DNA from 2 places in the Kitasatospora hibisci genome. Region 1 is predicted to be linked to the other one. Evidence: riboswitches for the same ligand, from Rfam matches in the RefSeq annotation. Region 1 holds a riboswitch; the other holds the start of a gene.
The links. Region 1 has a riboswitch for cyclic di-AMP ahead of ACF9IK_RS06720 (transglycosylase family protein). Riboswitches for the same ligand answer to the same signal wherever they lie in the genome.

Region 2: another riboswitch for cyclic di-AMP. It lies ahead of ACF9IK_RS25945 (C40 family peptidase); the one in region 1 lies ahead of ACF9IK_RS06720 (transglycosylase family protein).

Annotation. Positions count from the first base shown of each region.
Region 1 is NZ_CP171642.1:1,575,307-1,582,766, reverse strand. Features, by position in the region: gene ACF9IK_RS06735 (glycoside hydrolase family 13 protein) at 1-489, shown strand, start outside; gene ACF9IK_RS06730 (LacI family DNA-binding transcriptional regulator) at 515-1,534, shown strand; gene ACF9IK_RS06725 (hypothetical protein) at 1,620-1,820, opposite strand; gene ACF9IK_RS06720 (transglycosylase family protein) at 2,026-3,291, opposite strand; cyclic di-AMP (ydaO/yuaA leader) riboswitch at 3,276-3,448, opposite strand; gene ACF9IK_RS06715 (hypothetical protein) at 3,832-5,952, shown strand; gene ACF9IK_RS06710 (hypothetical protein) at 6,044-6,961, opposite strand.
Region 2 is NZ_CP171642.1:5,919,555-5,927,014, reverse strand. Features, by position in the region: gene ACF9IK_RS25955 (hypothetical protein) at 1-585, opposite strand, end outside; gene ACF9IK_RS25950 (C40 family peptidase) at 738-1,799, opposite strand; gene ACF9IK_RS25945 (C40 family peptidase) at 2,025-3,176, opposite strand; cyclic di-AMP (ydaO/yuaA leader) riboswitch at 3,187-3,341, opposite strand; gene ACF9IK_RS25940 (C40 family peptidase) at 3,671-4,714, opposite strand; gene ACF9IK_RS25935 (NYN domain-containing protein) at 4,927-6,216, opposite strand; gene ACF9IK_RS25930 (hypothetical protein) at 6,535-6,804, opposite strand; gene ACF9IK_RS25925 (rhomboid family intramembrane serine protease) at 7,005-7,460, shown strand, end outside.

The sequences.
Region 1 (7,460 bases):
GGTCTGCCGGACGTCACCGACCTGCCGGACGAGGTCCGCCAGGACCCGTCGTTCTTCCGCCAGGCCGGCCAGGACGGTTACCGCGACGGCTGCCGCGTGCCGATCCCGTGGTCCGGCACCGAGGCCCCGTACGGCTTCGGCCCGACCGCCGGCGGCCCGAGCTGGCTGCCGCAGCCCGCCGAGTGGGCCGAGCTCAGCGTCGAGGCGCAGACCGGCGACCCGACGTCCACCCTGGAGCTGTACCGCAGCGCGCTGGCCGTCCGCCGCGAGCAGGCCGACCTCGGCGCCGGCACCGACGTCGAGTGGCTGGACAGCCCGGCCGGCACGCTGGCCTTCCGCCGCGGCTCCTTCGTCTGCACCGTGAACACCACCGCCGAGCCCGTCCGGATACCGGCGCCCGGCCGCCTGCTGCTCTCCTCCGCGGACGCCCTGGTGGACGGCGGCGAGACGGTGCTCGCTCCGGACAGCACCGACTGGTGGGCGGTCTGACGTGGTTGCAATAGGCTCTGGGACCGTGACTACGGCGCGACTCTCAGACATCGCGGCGCAGGCGGGGGTCAGTGAAGCCACCGTCTCCCGCGTGCTCAACGGCAAGGCGAACGTCTCGGCCGCCACGCGGCAGACCGTGCTGGCGGCGCTCGACGTGCTCGGGTACGAGCGGCCGACCCGGCTGCGCCAGCGCAGCGCGGGTCTGATCGGGTTGATCACCCCAGAGCTGAGCAACCCGATCTTCCCCGCGCTGGCCCAGGTGATCGAGCAGGTGCTGAGCCGGCACGGCTACACGCCGGTGCTCTGCACCCAGACGCCGGGCGGGTCCACCGAGGACGAACTGGTGGAGATGCTGGTCGACCGGGGGGTGTCGGGCATCGTCTTCGTCTCGGGCCTGCACGCCGACACCACCGCTGACCACGACCGGTACGCCCGGCTCATCGGCCGGCAGGTGCCCTTCGTGCTGATCAACGGCTTCAGCGAGAAGATCGACGCCCCGTTCATCTCGCCGGACGACCGCTCCGCGATGTGGATGGCCGTCCAGCACCTGGCCGAACTCGGCCACGAGCGGATCGGTCTGGCCGTCGGCCAGCGCCGGTACGTGCCGGTGCTGCGCAAGATCGAGGGCTTCACCGCGGCCATGCGCGAGGTGCTCGGGCGGACCGAGGAGGAGGCCCAGGGCCTCGTCCACCACACGCTGTTCAGCGTGGAGGGCGGGCACGCCGCGGCCGGCGCGCTGCTGGACAAGGGCTGCACGGCGATCGTCTGCGGCAGCGACATGATGGCGCTCGGCGCGATCCGCGCGGTGCGCCAGCGCGGGCTGAGCGTCCCCCAGGACGTCTCGGTGGTCGGCTTCGACGACTCGCCGCTCATAGCGTTCACCGAGCCGCCGCTGACCACGATCCGGCAGCCGGTGGAGGCGATGGCCACCGCGGCCGTCGACGCGCTGCTGGAGGAGGTCGGCGGGAACGCCGCCCAGCGCGGCGAGTTCATGTTCCAGCCGGAGCTCGTGATGCGCGGCTCCACGGGCGCCTGCGCCCGCTGAGACGGCACGCCCGGACGCCGCGTCCGGGCGGGAACGGCCGGGGCCCGGGGAGCACACCGCTCCCCGGACCCCGGCCGTTCGCCGTTCAGCCCTCCTGGGCCGCGGGACGGCCCTCCTCCAGGCGGTGTCCGTCGGTGGCCTCGCCGGTCCGGGTCTCGGTGCGCCGGCCCCGCGCGAGGTAGTCGCGGAGGATCAGCTCGACGGCGTCCTGCGGGTTCTTGGTGCCGGAGAGCATCATCGCGTCGATCGCGAGATTGGCGTCGAGCGTGACGGTGACCTGGGCCATGGGGACTCCTCCTCGGGTGCGCAGAGCAGCAGCATGCCCGGTGCGGCCCGGTTTGACCATGACCGGGCGGGCCCGGTGCCGAGCCCGTCGCCGGGCCGTCGCCGGGCCGGGTGCTCGCGGGCCGGGTCCGGCCGGCGGCGCGCAGGCCGATGCCCCCGGGGAGGAGCGGTCTCTCTCCCCCGGGGGCTGCGGCGTGTGCGGTGGGTCAGACCCGGCCGGCGAAGTCCGGGGCCCAGTTGGCGACGGTCTGGGTCCGCACGCCCGCGCTCGGGTTGGCGGCCTCGACGTACTTGCCGTCACCGATGTAGAGCGCGACGTGGTAGACGCCGGAGTCCTGGCCGTTGTTGGACCAGAACAGCAGGTCGCCCGGCTTGAGGGCGTCCAGCGACACGTGGGTGCTGGCGGCGGCCTGGTCGGCGGCGACGCGCGGGACGGAGACGCCCGCGGCGCGCAGCGCGGCCTGGGTCAGGCCGGAGCAGTCCCAGCCGCCGTTCCCGGTGCCGCCGTAGACGTAGGCCTGGCCGACCTTCGACAGGGCGAAGGAGACCGCGGCGGCCATGCTGCCGGTGGCGGCCTCGGCCGGTGCCTGGGCCTGGGTCTGGGAGGCCTGGGTGGCGGTCTGCGCGGCCGGCTTGGCGGCGGTGGTGCCCGCGGCCTGGCCGGAGGAGCGGTTGAACCAGTCGAAGCCCTTGCCGGACTCGTCCGAGGCCTGGGTCCGGGCGTGCTCGCCGAGGCTCAGGTGCTGGCCCGGGTAGATGTGGTTCGGGCCCTCGGTCAGGGTGTCGCGGTTGAGCTCGTACAGCCGCTCCCAGCCGCCCTGGACGTGGTGCTCGTCGGCGATGGCGGACAGCCAGTCGCCGGTGACCACGGTGTAGTCGCCGTCCTTCTCCTGCCACTTCTGCGACCAGTCGGAGCGGTTCTGGCTCCAGGTCTTGGTGGCGTCGGCGGCGGCCGGGGTCTCGGCCTTCGGGGCGGCGGGCTTGGCGGCGGGGGCCTGGGCGGCCGGCTTGGCGGCCGGGGCCGGGGTCTGCGCGGCGGGCTTGGCGGCGGTGGAGGTGTCGACCGCGGCGGGGGTGCCGCCCTTGGTCAGACCGGCCTGGACGGAGCAGACCGGCCAGGCGCCCGGGCCCTGGACCGCGAGCACCTTCTCGGCGATCGCGATCTGCTGGTCCTTCGTGGCCAGGTCGGCGCGGGCGGCGAAGGCCGTGCCGCCGAACTCGGCCCAGGTGCTGTTGGTGAACTGCAGGCCGCCGTAGAAGCCGTTGCCCGTGTTGATGCTCCAGTTGCCGCTGCTCTCGCACTGGGCGACCTTGTCCCAGGTCGCGACCGAGGCGGCGGAGGCGGAGGTGGTGGTCAGGCAGGGGATGGTGAGGCCGATGCCCGCGACTCCGAGCGCGGCGATGGCGCGGCGGGTACGGCCGGACAGGCGGGTGCCGTTGGTGGGCAGCATGAAGATGCGGTCCTCTCCCACGCCTGCGAGGTGAGCTGTCGGATTCGGGCTGGAGTTGCCCGGCCGCGCTGTGGACGCGGCTTCACCCCTAGCCCTGGACCGGTACGCGGACCGGCCCGGGGCGACCTACCTGTGGTTCCCCCGCTCCTGCCGTGGTGCGTTTCTGCGCTGCCAGCACACCCGACGGCAGGACTCGGCGTTGCGGACGGGCTGGGTCCGTGTGGCCACGAACGGGGAGCACGTTAAGCAGACTCAAGTTCAAACCGCAAACATGTGTGATGCCCGTCACGGTTTGCGGACCGCCTGCTCGCGACGTGTCCACCATGATCAGAAATGACCGATTTCCGGCAACGCCCGTACGGGACGCCGCAACTGCCTATGCTTCAGAACGTCGGGACCGACGCAGCCGTCTGGGGGGAGGGCTACGCAGCGATGGCCATGGACGAGGAGCGGGGCGGCGGATCGCCGGCCGACGGAGCCCGCGGAGCGCATCGCAGGGCAAAGCATCGCAGACCGGACATCCCACCCGAACGACCCCGAACTCCCGTAAGCCGTCGCACAATGCTGCGCTGGCTCGCCGTCGGCACGGTGTTCGCCGCGATCGGCGGCGAGGAGGCCCTGCGTCGCTCGCTGACCGGCTCGACCGGCTCGACCGGGTCCGCCCCGGGTAGCACCGCCACCAGCCTGGCCGACACCGGCGGCGACGGCGGCACGGAACACGGCGGCCCGGACCGCGGCGGCCCGGACCGCGGCCCCGGCGTACCGCCCGCGCCCGGCGACGGCGCCGAGGGCGCCGCCCCCGAGCCCGACCAGGGCGGCCGCCGTTGGTCCGACCCGGCCGGCTGGGGCGGCCGGGTGCCCGGACCGCAGAGTGCCGTCCGGATCACCGACCGGGTGCTGCTCGACACCGACGCCGCCGTCGGCTCCCTGCTGGTCGAGCCCGGCGGCTCGCTCACCTTCGCCGCCGACCGCGGTGTCACCCTCAGCTCGGCCGGCAACGTCGAGGTCCGCGGAACCCTCGCCCTCGCCCCCGGCGACACCGCCGTGCACACCCTGCGCTTCCCCTCCGTCGACGAGAAGCGCTTCCAGGGCGACGGCATGAAGGTGGTCGACACCGACGTCGGCCTCTGGGTCACCGGGGCCGGCTACCTGCGGCTGGACGGAGCCGCCAAGACCGCCTGGGTGCGCGCGGCCGGCGAGCTGCGGGCCGGTGCCACCACCGTCAGCCTTGCCGCCCCGCCCGCGGGTTGGCGGGCCGGTGACGAACTGGCCGTCACCCCGACCGGTCCGCCGGACGAGGACGGCTTCTCCGCCCGCTACGACCTCGCCGTCGTGCGCTCCGTCAGCGGATCCACCGTCACCCTGGAGGCCCCGCTGCGGTACGCCCACCCCCGGGTCGCCCTCGGCGGGGGCGTCACGGTCGGCGCCGAGGTGCTCAACCTGACCCGAAGCGTCCGGGTCGAGGGCTCCGCGGAGGGGCGCGCCCACGTCCACCTCACCAGCTCCCGCCAGGCCGACGTCCGGCACGCCGTGCTGCGCTGGGTCGGCCCGCGGACCGACACCAGGGAGAGCTGGAAGGGCCCGGACGGCAGCGCCGCGGTCACCACGCCGGTGCTCGGCCGCTACGGGCTCCACTTCCACATGCTCGGCGACGCCACCCGCGGCACCGTGGTCGAGGGGGTGGTGGTGCGCGACGCCGGCAACCACGCGTACGTCCCGCACGCCAGCCACGGCATCACCTTCCGCAGCTGCATCAGCCACGACACCTGGGAGGACGCCTACTGGTGGGACGGCCCGCCGGACACCCGCACCCCGCAGCAGCCGTCCGACGACATCGTCTACGAGTCCTGCGTGGCCTCCCGCACCGTGCTCGAGCCCAACCCGCGGGCCTACCGGCTGACCGGCTTCAACCTGGGCGCCGGCACCGGCGGCAAGGCGCTGGACTGCGTGGCCGTCGGCGTCCAGGGCGCCAACGGCGCCTCCGGCTTCGAGTGGCCGGAGAACGGCGAGGGGGTCTGGACCTTCCGGCGCTGCCTGGCCCACAACAACCTGCAGGACGGCATCTTCGTCTGGCTGAACGCCCGGCAGCACCACGTGGTCACCGAGTTCGCGGCCTACCACAACGGCGGCTGGGGCATCGAGCACGGCGCCTACCTCAACGACTTCGACTACACCGCGAGCGTGCTCTACGGCAACGCCGGCGGGGGAGTGGCGCTGCACTCGCTCGGCCGGGAGAAGGGCACCGTCTTCGACGGGCTGCTGATCGACGGCGCCGGGCAGAGCGACTTCGCCGTCTCCACCGCCCGTCACGAACTGGCCGGCGAGGCCGTCACCTTCAGCCGCAGCCGGTTCACCGGATACCGCCGGGCCGGCCTCGCCTTCCGGGCCACGCCCGACGGCCAACCCGACGACGTCCTGGTGCTGGACTGCGAGTTCGGCGGGAACGAGCTCTGGCTGGACCCGGAGGCCGGGCCGCCGAAGAACATCCTGCTGCGCCGGGCCGGCCGGGCCGAGGCGATCCAGGTGCGCCGGGCGGAGGACGGCGGCGCCGCGCAGCCGCAGTGGAACGCGAGCAGCACCCTGCTCGCCTCGTTCGCCGCGCAGTCCCGGCCGGTGCAGCTGCCGGCGCTGCGGTTCGAGGACGCCGCCGCGCCCACCGGACGGGTCGGCGGCGACTCCTGAGCGCCCGACCACGGGCGCGGGCCCGCCCACGCACGCGCGGGGCCCGGAACGCCATCGTTCCGGGCCCCGCGCCGCGTTCTGAGGTTCCCGCCTACTCGGCGGCGTGCCGCCCGCCACCGGAGCCCGTGGCGGGCTCCTCGGCGGCCTCCTCGGCCTCGACGACCTGGGCCGGCAGTGCGGCCAGGTAAGTGGAGCCGATCAGCTGGCCGACCGTCGGGTACGCGCCCAGCGGTGCGGCCGACGGGCAGCCGCTCTCCTCGGCGGCCGCGGCGAGCAGCTCGGAGTCGGCCTCCGGGCCGATCACCAGCGGGGCCAGCGCCGGGTTCTGCGCGCCCATTTCCTTGAGGTGCGCGACGGCCCCGGCCACCGAGCCGGGTACGTCGAGCGCGGCGGCGACGACCGGCACGGCGAGGCGGGCCGACAGCAGCACGCCGGTGATCCCGGCGGCGGCCGCGGCGTCCTCGCCACCGACGGTGGTGAGCACCACGCCGTCGGCGGCCGTCGCGATGGCGAACAGTCGGGCGCGGTCGGCGCGGGCCAGACCGGCCTCGGAGAGGCGCACGTGGACGGCCTCGGCCAGCAACGGGTGCGGGCCCAGCACGTCGGTCACCTGGGCGCCGTGCTCGGCGGCCAGCGCGTGCAGCTCGGCCAGGAAGCCGTGCGGCCCCGGTACCAGCGGTACCACGACCGGCGCGGGCAGGCCGGCCTCGGCGGCGGTGGCCAACAGCTCGGCGACGGTGCGGTCCTCGGCGGAGGCCTCGCCCTCGGCCTCGCCGGCCGGGAGGTAGCCGGCGGCGGTCTGTACGCCGGTCTGCTCGCTGCGCACGATGGAGAGGAGTTCCTCGACCACCGGGCGGGACTCCGGGCCGGCGGTCGCGGGCACAGCGAGCACCAGGGCGGGGGCTCCGGTCGGGATCTCGGGGCGCTCGGGGCGGCGGTGGCGCCCCCGCGCACGGGAGCCTGGGGTGCGGACGGGCAGTGGCGCGCCCGGGATGGCTGCGGTGCTCATGGCGGAGATCGTAGGACATAGGGCCGCCCTGCCTGCAGTCGGCTACCGAACCCAGCGGGGCGGCCTGCCGTAAAACCGGACATAAGGTGCAATGTCTTCGTGAAGTGGCGGTCTCGCCCCGGACGCGTCCGGACCCGCCCCCTGTTGCACCGGTGGCGCGTGAGATGTCTCACAGGGCTGCGGCCGCCTGACGCAGGGTCACGGGGGTGCGACTCCGGGCGTTCGAAGATCAACATTCAGCGGGGAGCCGCCTACGGGCGGTTAGCGGAAGCTCGCCGATTCCGTCGGATTTGTCCGCTTACGTACCGTCAGGTGTCGAGGTGGTGAAGAGTTGCGGTTCGGTGGCGAAGGGTCCGTGCACCTGCACTGTCCCGTGCTGATGCACGTGCACTGGAGCTATCATCACGTCAAGTGAGGCGTTGTGCCGGGCCGGTACGGGGCCGGTCCAGTCGTTCGGCTGTGGCCGGGGCGCCGCGCTGGACGACCACTCCGGAGCTCT
Region 2 (7,460 bases), 4.3 Mb from region 1:
CTCCGGGTTGACGAGCACCCGGTCGGCCGGGGTGTGCCAGGGCGCGCCGGAAGCCGCGGTGGTGACGGCCGCCATGCCGGTCCAGCCGTCCGGATCGGCCTCCAGCAGCCGGGCGAACTGCTCCTCGGTGGCGGGCAGGTGCAGCAGCAGCCGGCCGGGCCAGTCCTTCCCCCAGACCTCGCTCACCGCCGGGACGGCCCGGTCGGCCACCTCGACGAGCTCGGCCGGGTCCGGCCCGCCGGCCAGGCCGAGCACCAGGCAGTGCCCGCCGTCCGCGGCCGCGACCGGGCCGAGGTCCCAGAGCGGGGGCGGGCCGCCCGCGCCCTCCTCGCGCTCCACCTGCCACCCGGCCCCGGTGCGCAGCAGCGCCAGCCGGCGCTGGTGCACCACCGGGTACGCGTCGTAGCCGGCCACCCGGACCACCAGCTCGGCGGTGGCCACCGCCCGGTCCGGCGCACCGGCCGGGCCCAGCACGAGGTTGCGGTAGGCCGCCTCGACCAGCGGCACCCCGGCCACCCCGGCGGCGAGTGCGCGGGCGCGCCCGGCCAGCACCGCCGCGACCTCGGAGCGCCGGTCCGCCGACACCGCGCCCGCCGGTGCGGCGGGAGCGGCCCGGGGCAGCGACAGTTGGGCCAGCCCACCGGCCGCGAGCAGCAGGGCGCCGCGCCGGGACAGCGTGCAGCGGCGGGCCGCAGGGTCGGCGGGTGCGGCGGGGGCCGGCGGGCGGCCGGTCCGGCTCAGAGCCGGACCACCCCCGCGACGGGCATGGCGTTGACGCTCTCGTACCGCACCTTCGCACCCGGATAGGGGGCGTGCACGATCACCCCGCCGCCGGCGTACATGCCGACGTGGTGCATGTCCCGGTAGAAGATCACCAGGTCTCCCGGTCGCGCGTCGGAGAGGCTGACCCGCTGGCCGGCCGACGCCTGGGCCTGCGAAGTGCGCGGCAGGGTCACTCCGGCCTGCCGCCAGCTCCAGTACATCAGACCGGAGCAGTCGAACGCGCGGGGCCCGGTGGATCCGTACACGTAGGGCGAGCCGATCATCTTCACGGCGGCGGCCAGTGCGGCCGCACCGCGCTCGGACGCGGGCGGGGCGCTCCCCAGGTCGAGCCGGTCGGTGCCGCGGGTGGCGCGCTGCTCGGCCTCGCGGGCGTCCTGGGCGGCCATCCGGGCCCGCTCCGCCCCGCCCAGGCTGTTGAGCAGCCGCTGCGCCTTGGCCAGCCGCTGCTGGATCTGCTGCTTGCTCTCGGCCAGGGCGCGGCGGGTCTGCTCCAGCTCGGCGAGCTTGCCGGAGGCCTCGGTGCGGCGCTGGTCGAGCCGCCGCTGACGGGCCACCACCTCGCGCAACGTCTCGCTCTGCCGCTCGGAGGCCTGGTCGAGGGTGCGGGCCTTGGCCAGGTACCCCTCGGGGTCGGTGGCGAGCATCAGCTGGACGGTCTGCGCCAGTCCGCCGCCGCGGTACTCGGCGCCGGCCACGGTGGCGAGGTCGCCGCGCAGCTGGTTGAGCTCGTCCTGGGCGACGGCGACCTGTTGCTGGAGAGTGCCGGCCTCGTGCTGCAGCTGCTGCTGCGCCTCCTGCGCCGCGTTGAACCGCTCGGAGGCCTGCTCGGCCTCGTCGTACAGCTGCTCCACCCGGGCCTTGACTTCCTTGCGGTCGGCCGACCCGTCCGGTCCCGGGGCGGCCTGGGCGGGGCCGCCCGTCGCCATGCCGAGCACGGTGGTGGCCGCGGCGGTCAGCACCAGCGCACGGGCGAGGGCGTGTGCCCCCGACAGCTGGGAACGACGGTGCACGGACATGCGGCGGCGGCTCCGATCCTGCGGCCCGGCCCCGCGGCCGCGCCGGGGTGGGCGGCTCTCTACGGGAGTCCGGTGGCAGACGTTAGCGAGTCCGGGCAAGCGAGTCCAAACCCCTCCCAACCCGAATATTCGCCCCCTCATCGGACATCAGGACGAGCCGCCGGGAAAGCCGCAGGCCCGGCCTCCCCACCTGGGGAGACCGGGCCTGTCGGAACCGACTGCGGATCAGACGCGCACGACGGAGGCCAGCGGCATGTTTGAGACCGCCTCGTAGCGCACCGAGGCGCCCGGCTTGGGCGCGTGGAGCACCTGGCCGTTGCCGGCGTAGATCCCCACGTGGTGGGCGTCGCTGTAGAAGATCAGCAGGTCACCGGGCTGGGCCTGGGAGAGGTCCGAGCCGACCCGGGTGCCGGCGTGGGCCTGCTCCTGCGAGGTGCGCGGCAGCGACACGCCGGCCTGGTTGAACGCCCAGACCATCAGGCCCGAGCAGTCGAAGGAGTTCGGGCCCGCGGCGCCGTAGACGTACGGGCTGCCGACCTTTCCGGCGGCGATGGAGAGCGCCGCGGCACCGCGCGAGCTGCCCGCGGCGACCGGCTTGGGGGCCGGGGCGGGGGTCGCGGTCGCGGCACCCGAGCCGGAACCGGACAGGTCGGTGCGGCTGGTGTCACGGGAGGCGCGCTCGGAGTCCGCCTTCGCCTTCGCGGCCTTCGCGGCGGCGTCCGCCTGGGCCTTCGCCTCGGCGGCGGCCTTCTCCTCGGCCTCGCGGATCGCGCGGCGCTCCTGCTCGGTCAGCGTGTTGAGCAGGTCCTGGGCCTTGGCCAGCTTGGCCTGCACCTCCTCCTTGGAGGCCTTCAGCTGCTGGGTGGTGGTCTCCAGCTCGCCGAGCTTCGCCTGGGCCTCGTTGCGGTCCTGGTCGAGCCTGCGCTGCTGCTCCTGGAGGTCCTTCAGCACGCCGGACTGGGTGCTGCTCGCCTGGGTCAGCGCCCCGGCCTGGTTGAGGAAGTTGTCGGGGCTGGACGAGAGCATCAGCTGGACGGTCGACGATATGCCGCCGGTCCGGTACTGCTCACCGGCGATCTCGGCGAGGCCGCCCTGGGCCTCGGTGACCGCGGCCTGCTGACGGGCCACCTTGTCCTGCAGCTCGCCGACCTGCTTCTGCAGCTCCTGCTGCTTGGCCTGGGCGCCGTTGTACTTCTCGGTCGCGACCTCGGCCTGCTCGTTGAGCTGGTCGACCTGCTCCTTGACCTGGTCCTTGGTCGGCGTCGGGTCGGCGTGGGCACCGGACTGCGCGGAGAGGGCGACGGCCGCGGCGGCGACACCGGTCAGGATCGAGACACGGGCGCGGCCGGCGGGCTTGGGACGACGATGGGACGCCACGAAGGCGGACTCCTTCTTCCAACGTCCGCCTACCGGGTGAGCTGACGGGTTCGGGCCGGAAGAAGGCCCTACGACGCCTCATCGGCCGTTCCACCGGCCGACCTGGCGCCGATTCACCCCGGAGGAACATGGTTCCCCGGCTCCGTTCCACAGCGCCCCCGACTACTGGGCTCCCACTCGGACGGGCCTGCGGCCCGTCCCGCTGCTTCGCGAACTCGGCGGTAAACCTCCGCCGCCACCCAGGCTGGGTGATCGACTGTGCGGTGGTTCAAGGCCCGACCCTAGTAACAGAACCGTGATCCGTTCAAATCCTTGTCAGAAAAAAGCCGGAACATCATCCATATTCATTTGTGAATATGACCGGATGTGATCGCCACCGTACGCGGAGCTGATCGCTTGTCATCGGAACAGAAGAAACCCGCGCCACCCTCCGGAATCGGGGTGGCGCGGATCACAGGTCCGCTCCGGGGCGCCCGCGGGGGCGTGTCGGTCCGTCAGACCCGGCGGATGGTGTTGATCGGCATCGCGTCGGCCTTCATCACCTTCACCACGTCACCGGTGTGCGGCGCGTGCACGACCATGCCGTTGCCGATGTACATCCCGACGTGGCTGCGGTCGCTGCGGTAGATGATCAGGTCCCCGGGCTGGGCCTCGGCGAGCGAGGGCACCCGGGTGCCGACGTTGCCCTGCGCCTGCGAGGTGCGCGGCAGCGAGACACCGGCCTTGCCGTACGCGAAGACCATCAGGCCCGAGCAGTCGAAGGTGCTCGGCCCGGTGGCACCCCAGACGTACGGAGAGCCCTGCTTGCTCATGGCGATGGAGACGGCCGTGCCGGCGTAGCCGCTCGCCTGCGGCAGGCTGCCGAGGTCCGCGCGCTCGGCGCCGCGCGAGGCGCGGTCCTCCGCCTGCTGCGCGGCGCGCAGGGAGGCCCGCTCGGCGGCGCTGAGCGAGTTCAGGAGGTCCTGGGCCTCCTTCAGCTTCTTGTTGACGTCCGTCTTGGCCTGGTTGAGGTCCTTGGTCGTGCTGTCCAGCGAAGCGAGGACGGCGGCGGCCTCGGCCTTCTGCTGGTCCAGCCGGCGCTGCTGGTCCTGCAGCCCCTTGAGCGCCTCGGTCTGGCTGGAGGAGGCCTGCTGCACGCTGGAGGCCTTGTCCAGGTAGCCGGACGGGTCGGAGGAGAGCATCAGCTGGACCGACGGGTCGATGCCGCCGGTGCGGTACTGCTCGCCGGCCACCGCGGCCAGCCCACCCTGAAGCTGGGTCATCTCGTCCTGGCCGCGAGCCACCTGGTCCTGCAGCTGGTCGGCCTGCTTGCGGAGCTGGTCGGCCCGCTCCTTGGCGCCGTTGTACTTCTCGGTGGCCTGCTCGGCCTCCTCCTGCAGCTGGTCGATCTGCGCCTTCACGTCGTCCTTCTTCGGCGACGGGCTGGGCGCGGCGTGGGCGGCGACCTGGGCGGAGAGAGCGACCGCGGTCGCAGCGGCAGCGGTGAGCACGGAGACCCGCGCGCGGCTCGGCTGCTTGGGACGGCGGTGGGAGGCCAAGGGACCGGCTCCTTCTTCCAATGGACTCACCCGATCGAGTGAGAATCCGGAAAATAGGTTTGACGCCAGACCCTAGTGAAGATCCAGGCTTTCCGCCACTCCCCCGATGGCGTGAACTCCGGCCGCCCGCCATGACTTCACGAGATCGCCACACCCCGGCAAACCGGGCGCCGACCAGGTGTCACGTACGTCCGCCCGGTCACAGCGGAAGCCTACGGCCGAGCCAGCCGATTCAGCAGCAGCACCGACGCGACGGGGCGCGCGCCCGCCTTCCGCACGCCCTCCGCGACCTCCCGGTCGGTGGAGACCACCACCACCGGACGGCCCTGCGGCTCGGCCCGCACCAGGCGGCGGATCAGCTCGTCCGCGGTCTCCCCGGTCCGGCTGAAGCGCACCCGGACGCCGCGCGGCGGCGCCATGATCACCGGTACGTCCAGGTCCTGCCCGTCGAACACGCAGGTGACCTCCGCCTGCGTGCGCTGTGCCAGCATCGCCAGACCGCCCAGCAGCCGGATCCGCTGCTGCTCCAGGGGCAGCGTCGGATAGCCGGTCTTGGTCACGTTGTAGCCGTCCACCACCAGGTGCACCTGCGGGATCGCCAGCAGCTGGTCCAGCAGCGCCGGATCGTCCTCGGCCAGGGCGCGCCGGGCCACGTCGTGCGGCGAGGCCGACCCCGGCACCACCGCCTCCACCAGGTCCGCCGGGCGGATCTGGGAGACCGGCAGCGCAAGCTCCCGCTGCAGCCCCTGCGCCGACTGCAGGACGGTGTCCAGCAGCAGCCGCAGCCGCATGTCCTCGACGCTGCGCCCCTCGCGGGCCGAACGGCGCCCCTGCTCCACGGTGGTCTCCAGCTCGGAGATCCGGTGCCGCAGCCGGCGCGCCTCGCTCTCGGCCGCGCTGCGCTCGGCGGCGGCCTGCGCCTTCAGCGCCTCCAGTTCGGCCGAGACCCGACGGGTCTCGGCCTGCGCCCGGCGGGTGTCGCTCTCCAGCGACCGCACCTTCCGCCGCAGCGAGTCGCCCTCCTTGCGGACGTCGTCCGACTCGGCCCGGTGCCGGTCCAGGTCGGCCCGGGCGGCGGCCCGCAGCTCGGCCAGCTCCGCCTGCAGCTTCTCCACCAGCTGGGCCGCCTCCGCCGCCGCACCCTCGGCGCCGGCGCGTTCGGCCTCCTCACCGGCCTCGGCCACCAGCCGGCTCCAGCCCGCCGAACGGACCAGGTAGGCCGCGGCGGCGACGTCCATCGGGTCGGCGGCCGCGGGGACGGTGCCCGACTCCAGGGCCCGGACGAGGTCGGGCTGGCCCAGCCGCAGCCGGTCCGCTATCCGCACCCGGAAGGCCGGCTCGGACTCCAGCGCAGCGGCCAGCGCGGTGGCCGCGTACTTGGCCCGCCGGGCCGGGGTGAACTTGGCGTACTGGCGCAGCGACTGCGGCAGGTCGCCCGGGGGCAGCCCGCCGAGCGCGTCGGCGGCGAGGCCGACCACCCGGCGGCGCACGCCCTCGGGCAGCGGCCGGTCGAGCTGCTCGGCGGCGCGGCCTGCCGCCGGCTCCTCGCCGGGCTCCTCACCGGCGGCCGGCCCGGCCGGGGCCGCGGTTGCGGACGGGGCGGCCGCGGTCTCGGCCGCGTCCGGCGCCTGCGCGTCCACAGCGGGCTGCCGCCCCTGCGGCCCCGCGGGCTCGTTCGCTGCGTCCACCACGTCCTCGGCTCCGATCCTGGTCCAGCGGGTACGGCCGACCGCGGCCGTCCCCGTCGTCACGCTCCGTGCGCTCCGCCTGTCATTGTCCCGTGCGGCGGACGGCCCTGCCGCCCACCGCACGGTCCGGCATCAGCCCTGCTCGGCGCCCTCGGACGGCGCCGTGTCCTCAGCGCCCGGGCGGGCCACCAGTTCGACCTGGTCCACCGCGTTGCACCAGCGACAGCGCACCGACTCGACGGTCTCGTTGTGCACCTCGGTCTCCTCCACCTCGGACTCGCCGGCGAGGTCGAAGTGGAGGAACTCGGTCACCCGCAGCGACCGGGTCACGTCGAAGCGGGTGAGGTTGCCGCAGAGCGTGCAGCGCCAACGGGTCTCGGGCGTCAGAGCGGGGACGGTCATCGGGGATCCTCTCGGGTGGTCCCTGGATGGGCTCAGGCGCTCCCCCCGGAGCCCCGGCATCGGCGGCGGGAGGCGGGAATGCCCGCCCCAAGCCTATTGCCTGGGGCGACCACCGCGGCCACCGGTCAGGGCGTTCCGCAGTTAGCCCACCTGCCGCACGCCCGGTGTCACCGGTGCCCGGCGGAGGGATGCTTGGCCGCATGGCGATCCCGGTCCTCGACCACACCGGTGCGCGGGGCGGTCGCCCGGCCGCGGCGGTCCCGGCCGTCAGTTACGCCCTGATCGCACTCAACGTCCTGGTCTTCCTGCTCGGCCCGGCGGCCGGCATCAACCCCCTGTACGGCCGCGGGCAGGCCCGGGTCTGCGCCGAGCAGCGGTACGAGCAGCGCTGGGGAGCCGTCCCCGCCGAACTGCTGGCCGGCCGGCCGCTGACCGCCGAACAGCTGGCGCAGGCCCCCGACCCGGTGCCCGGCTGCCCGGCCGCCCCGACGCCGGGCAAGCACCCGGCGCTCTCGGTGCTCAGCGCGCTCTTCCTGCACGCCGGCTGGCTGCACCTGCTGGGCAACCTGCTCTTCCTCTACGTCTTCGGCCCCACCGTCGAGGAGCGGGTCGGCCGGACCCGGTTCGCCCTCTTCTACCTGGCGGCCGGCTCGCTG